4 regions of the Furfurilactobacillus entadae genome follow, and region 2 is predicted to be linked to each of the others. Evidence: predicted binding sites of a transcription regulator. Region 2 holds the regulator's gene; each other region holds the start of a gene.

Region 1 (3,176 bases), on a different contig from region 2:
CCCTGAAGACTTGATCTTTGTCTTGATAATCGGCGCCTAGCACAACGGTGATCAACCGGTGACCATGCCGTTTTGCCGTGCCAACGAAACAGTTACCAGCTGTTTCAGAAGAACCAGTTTTAAGCCCATCAACTGGCGTGTCCTCAAAGTAATCGCTTTGGGTGGGCAACATCCGATTTTCAGTGGGAAAGTCGTTAGCAAGTGCAAATTGAACGTGCGGTTGACTGGAAATGCTTAAAACCTGTTTTTCGTAGCGACCGAGAAGCTTCTGGGCCACGGTGGCAACATCCACTGCCCGAAGCTTGTTTTCCGCGGTTTCGCCGGTGTGGGTGACGCGGAGTGACCCCAACGACTGATTATTTAAGCCGGTAACGTTGACCAGTTGGTAGTGCTGAAGTTTCCAGTTGGCCGCTTGGTGGTTGATGGCTTTAACGGCATTTGCCTGGTTTCCGTACATGGCCTGAGCCAGTAGCATGATGGCACCGTTGGCAGAATGAATAAGCGAGGCAGATAGTAAGTCCCTGACGGAATAGCTTTGACCATTTTCAAGTGGAACGTTTGCAAGAGCTGGTTCATGAGAAAGGGCCGCAATATCTGCGGGTGCTGTGACCTGCTGATCCAGTTTTAATTTTCCCTGGTTAATTTTTTGCAGTGCGAGATAGATGATGAAGAGCTTCGAAATGGAAGCAACTGGTCGTGGTGTGGTGGCGTCACTTTTTTGATAGACATGCCCAGATTTGGCGTCCATGACCAACGTGGAAACAGATTTGGTGTCAGCGTGTCCCCTAGTACAAAGAACGGTACTGGTACCCGTAAAGGTGAGTAAAAGAATTAACAGAATGATGGTTTTTTTCATGGTTGATGCGTTCCCCGTTATGATGATTGGTTACCCCTTAATGATTTTAACAGTGGTGCCGGTTGGAATGGTTTCATAGACCCAGTGGGCATCCGGAATGGAAAGGTGGACACAACCGTGGGAAGATGGGCGTTTACCTAAGTCGGCTTTCGGGCCAGGGAGAATGTTTTTTTGTTCGTCAGTTGGTGTTGAGTGGAACAAGTAGACGCCGTGATCCTTCCATGACACCCAATCATAAGCCCCTTCATTAAAGCGCGGCGCGTAAAAATAGGTTCCCCGTTCGGCCTCAATGTGAAAAGTTCCGGTTGGTGTTGAATCATGCATCCCGGTAGAAGCCAGCATCGTGTAAAGTTTTGTTTTGCCGTTCATCACGTAAACGCGCTGGTGCTTTAATGAAACCAACAACCACGCATGGGGATACTTAATGAGATCTGGGTACGTCGCTTGGTGTGATTGCTTTTCATGGGTAGCCGCGCTGGCGACAATGGGGTCAGGCGTGAGGCCGGTTGAACTAATGCCGGCAAACTGACTGAAAAGGACGCTCACGAAAACGACGAGGGTGAGTTTGAGGACGAAATGAGTGCGTAAAGACATATTTTTTCTCCATAAAACGAATGATGTAAGGGTTTAAAACGTGTGCGTTTTGCTGACTAACCCAAATATTATACCATCTGTGTGAAGTTAGCAGCTGGCAAACCAACTAAAAAGTTGATTATTTAGTTGGTTAAGTTAACGGCTGGAAATGAGCCATTAATTGGGGAAAGGACATGTTGGCAGATAATAAAGTTTCACTATTCACAAAGGTTCATTAATAACAAAACCAATAAGGATGAAAAAACATTACGAGCAGTAATCCACTGGTATCACTAATGTAAGCGGTTACTTAAAAATCCTTTGTTATTTTTTGAGCAAAAAGACTTGCAAAGTTTTTACAAGGTGCTAAACTACTAATTGTGAAAGAGATAACAATAACTTCAACATTGATGGAGGAATTCAAACAATGGTTGTGAAGACTGATAAAAAAGCCGAAAAAGAAACAAATGATGTAGCAGACATGATTCAAAAGCTCGTTGACAAAGGTCACGAAGCGCTCGACAAGATGGATGATTTTGATCAAAAACGCATTGACCACATCGTTCATGAAATGGCGATGGCAGCACTGGACAAGCACATGGACTTGGCTAAGTTAGCTGTTGAAGAAACTGGTCGCGGAATTGTCGAAGATAAAGCAATTAAAAATATTTACGCCTCAGAAAACATTTGGCACAAGATCAAGGATGACAAGACAGTTGGCATCATCCGTGAAGATGAAGTGGAAGAAATCACTGAAGTTGCCGAACCACTTGGTGTTATCGCCGGGATTACACCCGTTACGAACCCAACATCAACGGTGATCTTCAAGGCAGAAATTGCCGTGAAAACACGGAACCCAATCATCTTTGCCTTCCACCCACAAGCACAACAATCATGTGTGGCCGCAGCCAAAGTTGTTCGTGACGCTGCCATTGCCGCTGGTGCTCCTGAAGGCATGGTTCAATGGATTGACCAACCTTCAATCGAAGCCACAAACTTGTTGATCAACAACGATGGCATTGCCTCAACGTTGGCAACTGGTGGTCCTGGAATGGTTAAGGCCGCTTACTCAACTGGGAAACCAGCCTTGGGTGTTGGACCTGGTAACGGCCCCGTTTACATTGAAAAATCAGCAAACATCAAACGTGCCGTGAACGACATTACTTTGTCAAAGACGTTTGATAACGGGATGGTTTGTGCTTCTGAAAACTCAGCTGTTATCGACGCTGACATCTACGATGACGTGATGGCTGAATTCCAACGCCTTGGTTCTTACTTAGTTAAGAAGTCAGATCAAAAGGCCTTGGGTGAAGCAATGTTTGACCCTCGCACCCACGGTGTTAAGGGCCCAATCGCTGGGAAATCAGCCTTTGACATTGCCAAGCTTGCCGGCATCAAAGTTCCTGAAAACACAAAGGTTCTGTTAGCTGAAATCGATGGCGTTGGTCCTGACTACCCATTGTCAGCTGAAAAATTGTCACCAGTTCTGTCTGTTTACAAGGCCGCAACGCGTGAAGACGCCCTGAAGCTTTGTGAAGACTTACTCGACTTTGGTGGCCTTGGTCACACCGCTTCATTACAAACTGAAGATGAAGACTTAATGACTTCATTTGGTGTTCGCATGAAGGCCAGCCGTGTTCTGATCAACACACCATCAGCTGTTGGTGGGATTGGGAACATCTACAACAACATGATTCCTTCCTTAACGTTAGGGACTGGTTCATGGGGTAAGAATGCCGTTTCTCAC
Region 2 (3,176 bases):
GCTTGTTCTTGATCATAATAACCAATGCTCAAGCTGGCACCAAGTTTGACAGTTCCAGCAAGCAGTGGCAGTTGGCCCAAAATGGATTTCAAGAGGGTTGATTTACCAACCCCGTTGGGACCAACGATGCCGACCGCATGTTGTTTAACGACGTCTAAATTAATGTGTTCGGCCAGCGGATGGTCGCTCGTGTAGCCAATGCTGACATCCTGGACCTTGAGCACCTCTTTGCCACTTTCACCAGATGGTTCAAACCGAATGCGGATGGAGCGATCGTCATCTTTGGGTGCCTCCAACCGATCCATGCTTGCAAGCTGTTTTCTCCGGGCTTGGGCCCGCTTGGTGGTTGAGGCACGGACGATGTTACGGTTAACGAAATCTTCAAGGGCGTTGATTTGGGTCTGCTGCTTGTCGTACGCCCGTTGTTCAGTGGTGAGCCGTGTTGCCTTCTGGCTTAAATAAGCTGAGTAGTTTCCTGTGTAATGGGTCAACGTGTGTTGGTTCATGTCGTAGACGGTGGTCACGACATGGTCAAGAAAGTACCGGTCATGGGAAACGACGAGGACGGCTCCCGGGTACGTTTTCAGGTAATCCTCTAGCCAACTTAGCGTTTGGATGTCCAAATGGTTTGTTGGTTCATCCAAAATCAGCAAGTCTGGGCGTTGAAGAAGGTGTTTTGCAAGTGCAAGCTGGGTCTTTTGCCCACCAGAAAAACTGGTGACGTTACGGTCGTACGTGTCTTCATCGAAATGAAAGGCATGGAGAACACCACGAATCGTGGCCTGATAGCCATAACCGTTATTTTCTGTGAAGTCGTGCTGCAACTGGTCGTAGTCGGTTAGTAAGTGGGTGTAATCTGCACTGGTATGATCAGCCGCGGGGTCGGCAATTTGGGCTTCGAGTTGATGCAACTGGGCTTCCTGGCGCTGCTGCTGAGCAAAAACGGTGAGCATTTCGTCCCAGACGGTGTTGCTCGAGGTTAAGCCGGCGTCCTGAGGAAGGTAGCCAATGGTGGCGCCCTTTGAAGAAGAAATGGTTCCCTCATCAGGTTCCGTAATGCCAGCAATCATTTTCAGCAGGGTGGATTTTCCGGCACCATTCCGGCCCACCAAACCGACACGGTCGCGGTCGTTAATGGTCATTGAAACGTGTTGAAATAAAGTATCAGCGCCGAAACGTCGCGCAACTTGTTGCACCTGAAGCACTTGCATAAATTGAGGTCTCCTACATCATAAAAGTCTTTGTTCTATTTTAGCATGTTGTGGGGTGGGATTGCGAAAGGGACAAAAAGTTCGTGAAATGAACTAATGATTGGTGGATAAACGCGTGTAACCACTCGAGAAGTGGTCTAAAAATTAATCAGTAAAAGAAACGCCGGTTTAAGCCACTTTTGCGCATTGAAAAATGGTGAAATGCCCTTGTGATTTTATGAAATACCCGAATGCTGATATGAAATATGCTTCACAATAAGGGGCCCTATGCTATAATTTACCTTACAACGAGTTTCACAAGGATAACCCGCAAAGTGCGGAAAGAAAAGGAGTGACTGCTGTGGCTGAACAACGAATTCCACGGGCAACGGCAAAACGGTTGCCAATTTATTATCGATACTTGAACATTCTCCTCAACGCAGATAAGATGCGCGTCTCATCAACAGAATTGTCAGAAGCAGTGAAGGTGGATTCCGCCACGATTCGGCGGGACTTTTCCTATTTTGGTGCACTAGGAAAACGGGGCTACGGCTATGACGTGCCTAAATTACTTGAATTCTTCAAACGAATCTTAAATCAGGATCAACTGACTAACGTTGCGTTGATCGGGGTTGGGAACCTTGGGCATGCATTGCTCAACTTTAACTTCCACCAAAACAGTAACGTTCGGATCAGTGCCGCTTTTGATGTGAACGAAGCCATCATTAATACAGTTCAAAGTGGTGTGCCAATTTATCCACTGGATGAGATGGTACAACAGTTGCGGGATCAACAAATTGAAATTGCAATTGTGAGTGTGCCAGAAGACACAGCGCAAGACGTGACGAATCAAGTGGTTGAAGCTGGTGTTCAGGGAATTTTGAACTTTACGCCACGGCGGTTAACGGTTCCTGACAACATTCGGGTTCAAAACGTCGATTTAACAAACGAATTACAAACCTTGATTTACTTCATCGACCATTACGAAGGTGGCGACGATGGGGAAGAGGACGACGAATAAGCACGGTTTAATAACATTTGGACAATGAGCCAGATGTTTTTTTATTGTCAAAAAATATTTGGCTCACGTTGCCGTATGTCTTGGTGAATGGGGCGTCAGTGGCTTGGGCAAAAACTTTTTGACTAAGTTTGACCAAAACACTTGCATTCAGAAAGCGGCATGGTTATCATAGAGCATGTTGTTAGCACTTAACGTATAAGAGTGCTAAAAGCTCTGATTATAATAATGATATTGGAGGGAATCAACGTGTTAAAACCATTAGGAGATCGCGTTATTTTACAAGCTTCAGAAGAAGAAGAACAGACCATTGGTGGCATTGTCCTTGCAAGTAATGCACAGGAAAAGCCAACAACTGGGAAGGTTATCTCAGTTGGAACTGGCCGGATTTTGGATAACGGAACGACGGTTGCCCCACTTGTTAAAGCGGGCGACGTTGTGATGTTTGACAAGTATGCGGGAACCCAAGTTTCAGATAACGGTAATGACTACCTGGTTCTCCATGAAAAAGACATCGTTGCGGTTGTTGAATAACAACGCAGCGTTAACTAACCGAAATAAGCATGTGTCAGCACACTAAAATACAGTTGAGGTGGCAGAAAAATGGCTAAAGATTTGAAGTTTTCAGAAGACGCCCGGAGCGCAATGCTCGCTGGGGTCGATAAATTAGCGAACACAGTAAAGACAACACTTGGACCAAAGGGACGGAACGTCGTTTTGGAACAAACATATGGTTCACCAACCATCACAAATGATGGGGTGACGATTGCCAAGGCCGTTGAATTAAAGGATCATTTCGAAAACATGGGTGCTAAGTTGGTGGCAGAAGTTGCTTCCAAGACAAACGACATCGCCGGTGACGGAACAACGACCGCCACGGTGTTGACGCAATCCATCGTTAACGAAGGGATGAAGAACGTTACGGCTGGTGCAAACCCTGTTGGGATTCGTACCGGGATCGAAAAGGC
Region 3 (3,176 bases), on a different contig from region 2:
GGAGTCGATTGCTTCAAACGTAAAGCCCATGAATTGGATTTCAGGGAGTGGGCGCCAGCCAGTTGCAGCTAATCCCATTGCTAATCCTAAAATTCCAGATTCAGCTAATGGTGTATCGAAGACCCGGTCTTCACCATACTTGTCCTGTAAGCCCTGGGTTGTCCGGAACACACCACCATTTTTCCCGACATCTTCACCGAAGATTAACGTCTTGTCATCGTCGCTTAGGACTTGATCAAGTCCGTCAGTAATCGCTTGAATATAAGTTTTCGTAGCCATGATTACTTCGACTCCTTTGCTTCAAATTCGGCAATTTGCGCCTTGATGTTCGGAGTTGGTACTTCGAACGTATTCTTTAACATTTCAACGTTGGTTTGCTTTGGTTCTGCATCCGCAGCCTTCAATGCAGCCTTAAAGTCAGCCTTGCATGCGTCGACATAGTCACTTTCTTGTTGATCAGACCATAAGCCCTTATCTGTCAGCACTTTCCGTAACCGAATCAATGGGTCTTCATCATGCCACGGTTTTTCTTCTTCTTTACTCCGGTAACGCGATGGGTCATCACCAGCGGAACTGTGAGCACCATACCGGTACGTTAAGGTTTCAATTAAGACTGGTCCGTTCCCTGCTGCCGCATAGTCACGGGCAGCTTTTGAAACAGCGTAAACGGCCAAAACATCCATCCCATCAACTTGAACAGATGGAATTCCGGCAGCGACAGCTTTTTGAGCCAGTGTCTTCGCAGCTGTTTGCTTTGCACGTGGAACAGAAATGGCAAAACCGTTATTTTGAACAAAGGCAACAAGTGGTGCTTGGAAAGCCCCAGCAAAGTTTAATCCTTCGTACGTGTCCCCTTGCGATGTCCCACCATCGCCGGTGTAAACAAAGGCAACGTTTTTTTCCCCGTTCTTTTTAATTCCTAGAGCAGCACCGGCAGCTTCAACATACTGTGCACCGATAATGATCTGTGGCATCCAAGCACGATATTTTTCATCATAAATATTGCCAAGAACATGACCACGTGACCATAAGTACCCTTTTTCAACTGAACCACCATGTTGAATTAATTGAGGAAGGTCACGGTAAGCAGGGAATAAGAAGTCTTGGGGTTCAAATGCTGAAACACTCCCCATTTCACTTGCTTCTTCACCAGCCGTTGGGGCGTAAAAGCCTAACCGACCTTGACGTGAAAAGCTCATTGTTTGTTCATGCAATGCACGTTCCCATACCATTTTCTTCATGAAATCAACCAATTGGTCATTGCTGAAACTATCAAAGACCTCTTGATTAACGACTTTGGCAGAACTGTCTAATACTTGCACCGTCTTATAATCACTGCCTTGGTTATTTTTAATTGCAGCGAAATCGACAATTGCCGTTGATGAATCGTTGTTTGCCATAATGCACACATTCCTTCCCTTTATCTGATGACAGCTGTTCATTCGCCCAGTGTCTAATATTTCTCATAAGCAAATGTATGCGCTTTCATCTTTCGTAATTTATTGTACCGCTTTGCAGAATCCGTTTGCAAGGGTTTTCAGCCTCGTTAATCTGTTCACAATAGATTAGGCAGCCACCTGCGACTTTGTGAAGCTTTCGGACAGTTTTTGCTAAATTTGTCTAACAAATAAACCGTATCCGCGTCAGGTCACGATTTTTACTCTTTTCTTTGAACGGTTAACAGGTCTCAACCATTTCTTTCATCCCTTTCCATTTTCACAAGCATCCCCAAACCAGCCGTGAATCACCCACTAATTCAACTGAAAATTACGGTGAAACAATCCGCATTGTTTGTTGTTTCACTTAGCAATTAACAAAATCATGGGCGGCCACATTCAATTAAGATGGGTAGTAGTCCCATTTTCACGCATATGCTACACTAGTATGCAGAACTACTCGAGGAGGAACGAACGTGATATTAATGAACAACATTATTCGGGATGGTAACCCCACTTTGCGAAAACAGGCGGCTAAGGTTACCTTTCCTTTAAGTGAGGAGCACCGCCAGCTTGCTGCTGACATGATGGAATATTTGGAAGTTAGCCAAAATCCTGACCTCGCTGAAAAGTATAAGCTCCGGGCCGGTGTCGGTTTGGCCGCACCACAAGTGGATGTTTCCATTCAGATGGCTGCCGTCTTGGTTCCCTCCCCGGTTGAACCAGAGGATCCTGAAAACCACGACGATATCGTCAAGGCTGCCCAAGAAGCACAAGATAACCCAATCTTTAAAGACGTGATCATCAATCCCGTTATCGTTAGCCAATCAGTTCAAGCTGGTGCACTATCTGAGGGTGAAGGTTGTTTATCCGTTGATGAAGATCGGCCTGGCTATGTTCCCCGTGCTGACCGGATCACCCTTCGGTACCAAGATGTTGACGGTGAGACTCACTCGATTCGGCTGAAGAATTACCCAGCCATTGTTTGCCAACATGAAATTGATCATTTACACGGCACCTTGTTCTATGATCACATTAATCATGAACATCCCTTCGCCGCTGATGATGGCACCATTTTAATTGGTTAACCCACGCCACAGCTATTAATAATGAACAATCAAAAATGGCAACGACCCAGATAATGTAGGTCGTTGCCATTTTTATTTGTTCATTAATCCTGTTTTTCTTGGGTGGGAACTTCAGAAGCATTAAGACGTTTTAAATCCCGAATGTACTCGACGGTCGCCTCATTCATTAGGTACGCGACATCGACATGCCATTGGTCTTCAAAGAGCCATAGATCTGTAACCACAAACGTTGGTGAGTCTGCTGAATAACGGGCAACCTCATGTTTACCCGCGTATTCACCCAGTGCATTATTCAACTGCCGCCGCAGCATTGGCAATTGAGCAGGCGTTAGCCCGTCACCCACAATGGTAAATTCAAACGCCATAACGCCCCGGCCCCAAACATCCGCGACAGTTTGGGCCACCGTATAGTGATCCTGCCCCTCACTTAACGTGGCCTCTCTTGCTAACTGTTGCAACGCTTGTGAAACTGCCGCCTCTGTCGTCGCCTGGGCATCATCTCTCACGATGGTCGTGGCTCGACGAACAATGAGCTGATGAATGTAATGGTAGACCAAGTATGCAACACCAACACCGACAATAATCGTAATTGTTAATGTCATCGACTATCACCCTTCCTGTTTTCCCTTTAATTCTACCATAATTACATCTC
Region 4 (3,176 bases), on a different contig from region 2:
ATAAAGATGTAGATCCAGACAAAGATAAACGTCACGATGCTGCCAACCATGGAAAGCATGTTGGCCGAAATGAGGCTTTGCAGGTTACCAATGTCGCTTGTGAGCCGCACCATCAGATCCCCCGTTTTGCTGGATTCAAAGAAGTGGGTGTCCAACCGCAAAATGTAGCGATAGAGGTCGGTTCGCAGGTTTGTAATGGCACCTTGACTAAGCACCCCCATGTAATAGGTGGAAACGTAGTTGAGGATGCCAAGAACGACGGCTGTGCCTAGCAACCCGAGGACGACCTCCGTTAACAAACCGATGTCGTGATGAGGAATAACATGGTCGATGATGAATTGCTCATACTGTGGAATCACAAACTCAAGCAATGAAATGATGGCCAGGGCCACGACGTTTAGGCCGAGCAACCATTTCTTGTTTAAAACTTGTCCGAACACGAACCGGAACATTTGGCCGGTGGTGACGGATGATGATTGATTTTTCATGGTGAAAGCCCCCGATAAGATTCAGTGAATTTGTCATTAGGGTACCCGTAATTTTGCGTTGTTCCAACTATTTGTGCTTGTGGAAAACCGTATTTATACGGCGACGTCATGCCGATTTTTGGCCAAAATAAAACCCCTCGTCAGATAACGAAGGGTTTATTTGTGCATTAAGCACGGTTAAGGCGTTAATTATTCAGCGTCGTAAGCTGCTTGGAAGATCTTGATGATGTCTTCCTTAGTTCCCTTACGAGGGTTAGAGAAGGCGTTCCCATCCTTCAAGGCGTTTTCAGCCATCAGTTCAAAGTCTTCAGGCTTAGCACCGATTTCCTTGATGGAAGCAGGGATTCCAACATCTTGTGACAATTGCTTCATGGCCTTGATGGACAATTCAGCGGCGTCACGTGTTGACAGACCTTCAGTGTTTTCACCCATGATTTCAGCTAATTCAGCGAACCGTTGTGGGTCAGCAATCAGGTTGTATTGTTCAACGTAAGGCAGAAGCAGGGCACAGCAGACACCATGAGGCGCGTCATATTGACCACCCAATTGGTGAGCCATGGCGTGAACGTAACCTAAGTTGGCGTTGTTGAAGGCCATTCCGGCTAACATTTCAGCTTCAACCATCTTGGTCCGTGCTTCCAAGTTGTGACCATTAGCAACGGCTTCACGTAAGGAAGTTTCGATCAACTTGATGGCTTCGATACATTGTGAGTCGGTGATTGGGTTATGGTCAACAGAAACGTAAGGTTCAACGGCTTGGACAAAGGCGTCCATCCCAGTAGCGGCCGTTAAGCTCTTTGGAACATCTAACATCAAACTTGGGTCGTTGAATGAAACCAACGGAATGTTCCGCCATGAAACAACAACGAACTTCAAGTGTGTTTCTTCGTTAGTGATAACTGCGTGACGGGTCAATTCTGAACCAGTTCCGGCAGTTGTGTTAACGGCGATCAATGGTGGCAAAGCCTTGTCTAAGGTTTCGATTCCAGCCAGTGTGGTAATGTCGTCACCGTTTGTCAAAATGATTCCGGCACCTTTACCAGTATCATGGGCAGACCCACCACCAACAGTGATGATTGAGTCAGCGCCTTCATCTTCATATAACTTTTTAACTTCTTTAATGTTGCGGATCTTTGGGTTAGGTTCAACGCCATTGTAAATGACGTAGTCAACACCAGCTTCATCCAATGAAGCCAACGTTTGTTGAACGGCACCGCCTTCTAATCCTTCAAGGAACTTGTCGGTAACGATGACCGGCTTCTTCATGCCGAGCATCTTAGCGCGATCACCAATCTTACTGATGACACCAGGGCCAAAGAAATTAACACTTGGCATTAAGAAATCATAACTACGTTCAACCATAAATGAAAAACCTTCTTTCGGAATTTGTGAAAACATGTCGTAACTTTATTCACAAGTAAACTATAACTGTCATAGTTACAATTATCAATACCTAGTTGTTGTCTTAAGTGGTCTAGTTTTGGTAAGGAATTGCTTGCATATGATTATCTTGTCGTTTTCAGTGTGTTTTCCGAAAAACATTCCGGAATTTTCACAAGCGTGGCATTGAGCATGAAAATTATGAAACAAGTTGTTTCAATTCTTTGAAGACCGACAGCATCTGGTGTTTGGCAGGGCGGATGATCTTCGTAAATTCACCAAGGATCTCGGTGGGGTAGCCGTTGAAGCCACGTTTGAACTCGAAGACGCCGTCGTTTCCGTCAAACTGACCAGCGATGCCCAAAAAGTTGTACGTGGGGATGCCAGCCGCGGCAGCTTCGTGCATCATTGTGTCCTGAAGTAAGAACGGTCCGCGAAAGGCCTTAAACGTTTCGTTGGTATAGCTAAAAACGTAGTCCATTTCTTGTGGTTGGCTGATGAACATCGCACCAGCAATATTCAGAACAGGACCAAACGCTTCTAAGAAGGTATTGGCTTGCGTGATTTTCTGATGGTGATTTGCGTTTTGCCGTTCCAACTCGGCGATCTTTTTATCGTTGTAGGCTTTGTGTTTAGCAGCTAGTTCCGCGATTTGGTGCTGATTTTGATCGATTTTATCTTGGTAGCGTGTCATGTAGCGGGGTAAATTCAGCTCTGCCACCATAAACTTAACGTGATCCCCGTAAGTTTGAAATGCACTTTGGTAATAGCTTAACGGTTTGTCCTTGAAGTGAAGCCGTTCAGCCGTGGCTTCGGTATTGTTTTTAAACTCAGCGAGTTCATCAAAGGTCAACTGGCGCAGCTCAACACCAACCTCTTTGGCCTTATTGATGTTGTAGCGCGTGGCCTTTGAGTAGCTGGCGGTCAGCTCTGCCGCGGTCAAGCCGCTCAGCGTCTTTTTATAAACAAAGTGATTTGCATGGGTCGCCTTTTGGTAACCAGTTGCGGTGAAATCGGTGTAGCGATAGTGGAGAACCTCAAGCATATGAATGAGCTCGGCGTTTTGCTCAGTTACGATCTCACCGTCGTCATTTAAAACGTAGCGATCTAGGTTGGGCAACAAGGAAAATTCCAGCCCCTCGTGATCGTAAGCATACGTGGTGAGGCATTCAAGAAAGGTCTTAAGGCGGTCAAACGTCAGCGCGTCCTTCGGGAAAACGGGGCCGCCGTACACCTCAAAGCGGTAACCAAAGTGGATTTTACGCCCCACCAACAGGGCCGCCATAAACAAGCTTGTGTCGTCACGAA

What was found. The regulator Rex, encoded in region 2, represses fermentation and respiration genes when NADH is low (regulators of the CRP and FNR family bind a similar motif). The targets are predictions, from matches to a motif close to TTGTGAANTANTTCACAA.
Region 1: a site for Rex is predicted at 1,808-1,825, ahead of adhE (bifunctional acetaldehyde-CoA/alcohol dehydrogenase). Genes of this name have one in related genera too.
Region 3: a site for Rex is predicted at 1,544-1,561, ahead of pdhA (pyruvate dehydrogenase (acetyl-transferring) E1 component subunit alpha). Genes of this name have one in related genera too.
Region 4: a site for Rex is predicted at 1,888-1,905, ahead of ACKTR5_RS08230 (iron-containing alcohol dehydrogenase). Genes of this name have one in related genera too.

The regions. Positions count from the first base shown of each region.
Region 1 is NZ_BQXN01000010.1:2,000-5,175, forward strand. Features, by position in the region: gene ACKTR5_RS05880 (D-alanyl-D-alanine carboxypeptidase family protein) at 1-856, opposite strand, end outside; gene ACKTR5_RS05885 (L,D-transpeptidase) at 887-1,450, opposite strand; gene adhE (bifunctional acetaldehyde-CoA/alcohol dehydrogenase) at 1,857-3,176, shown strand, end outside.
Region 2 is NZ_BQXN01000002.1:105,278-108,453, forward strand. Features, by position in the region: gene abc-f (ribosomal protection-like ABC-F family protein) at 1-1,211, opposite strand, end outside; gene ACKTR5_RS01700 (redox-sensing transcriptional repressor Rex) at 1,552-2,211, shown strand; gene groES (co-chaperone GroES) at 2,458-2,742, shown strand; gene groL (chaperonin GroEL) at 2,812-3,176, shown strand, end outside.
Region 3 is NZ_BQXN01000003.1:44,357-47,532, forward strand. Features, by position in the region: gene ACKTR5_RS02095 (alpha-ketoacid dehydrogenase subunit beta) at 1-279, opposite strand, end outside; gene pdhA (pyruvate dehydrogenase (acetyl-transferring) E1 component subunit alpha) at 282-1,400, opposite strand; gene ACKTR5_RS02105 (peptide deformylase) at 1,913-2,524, shown strand; gene ACKTR5_RS02110 (hypothetical protein) at 2,608-3,126, opposite strand.
Region 4 is NZ_BQXN01000018.1:21,051-24,226, forward strand. Features, by position in the region: gene ACKTR5_RS08225 (ABC transporter ATP-binding protein) at 1-488, opposite strand, end outside; gene ACKTR5_RS08230 (iron-containing alcohol dehydrogenase) at 678-1,850, opposite strand; gene ACKTR5_RS08235 (peptidoglycan bridge formation glycyltransferase FemA/FemB family protein) at 2,068-3,176, opposite strand, start outside.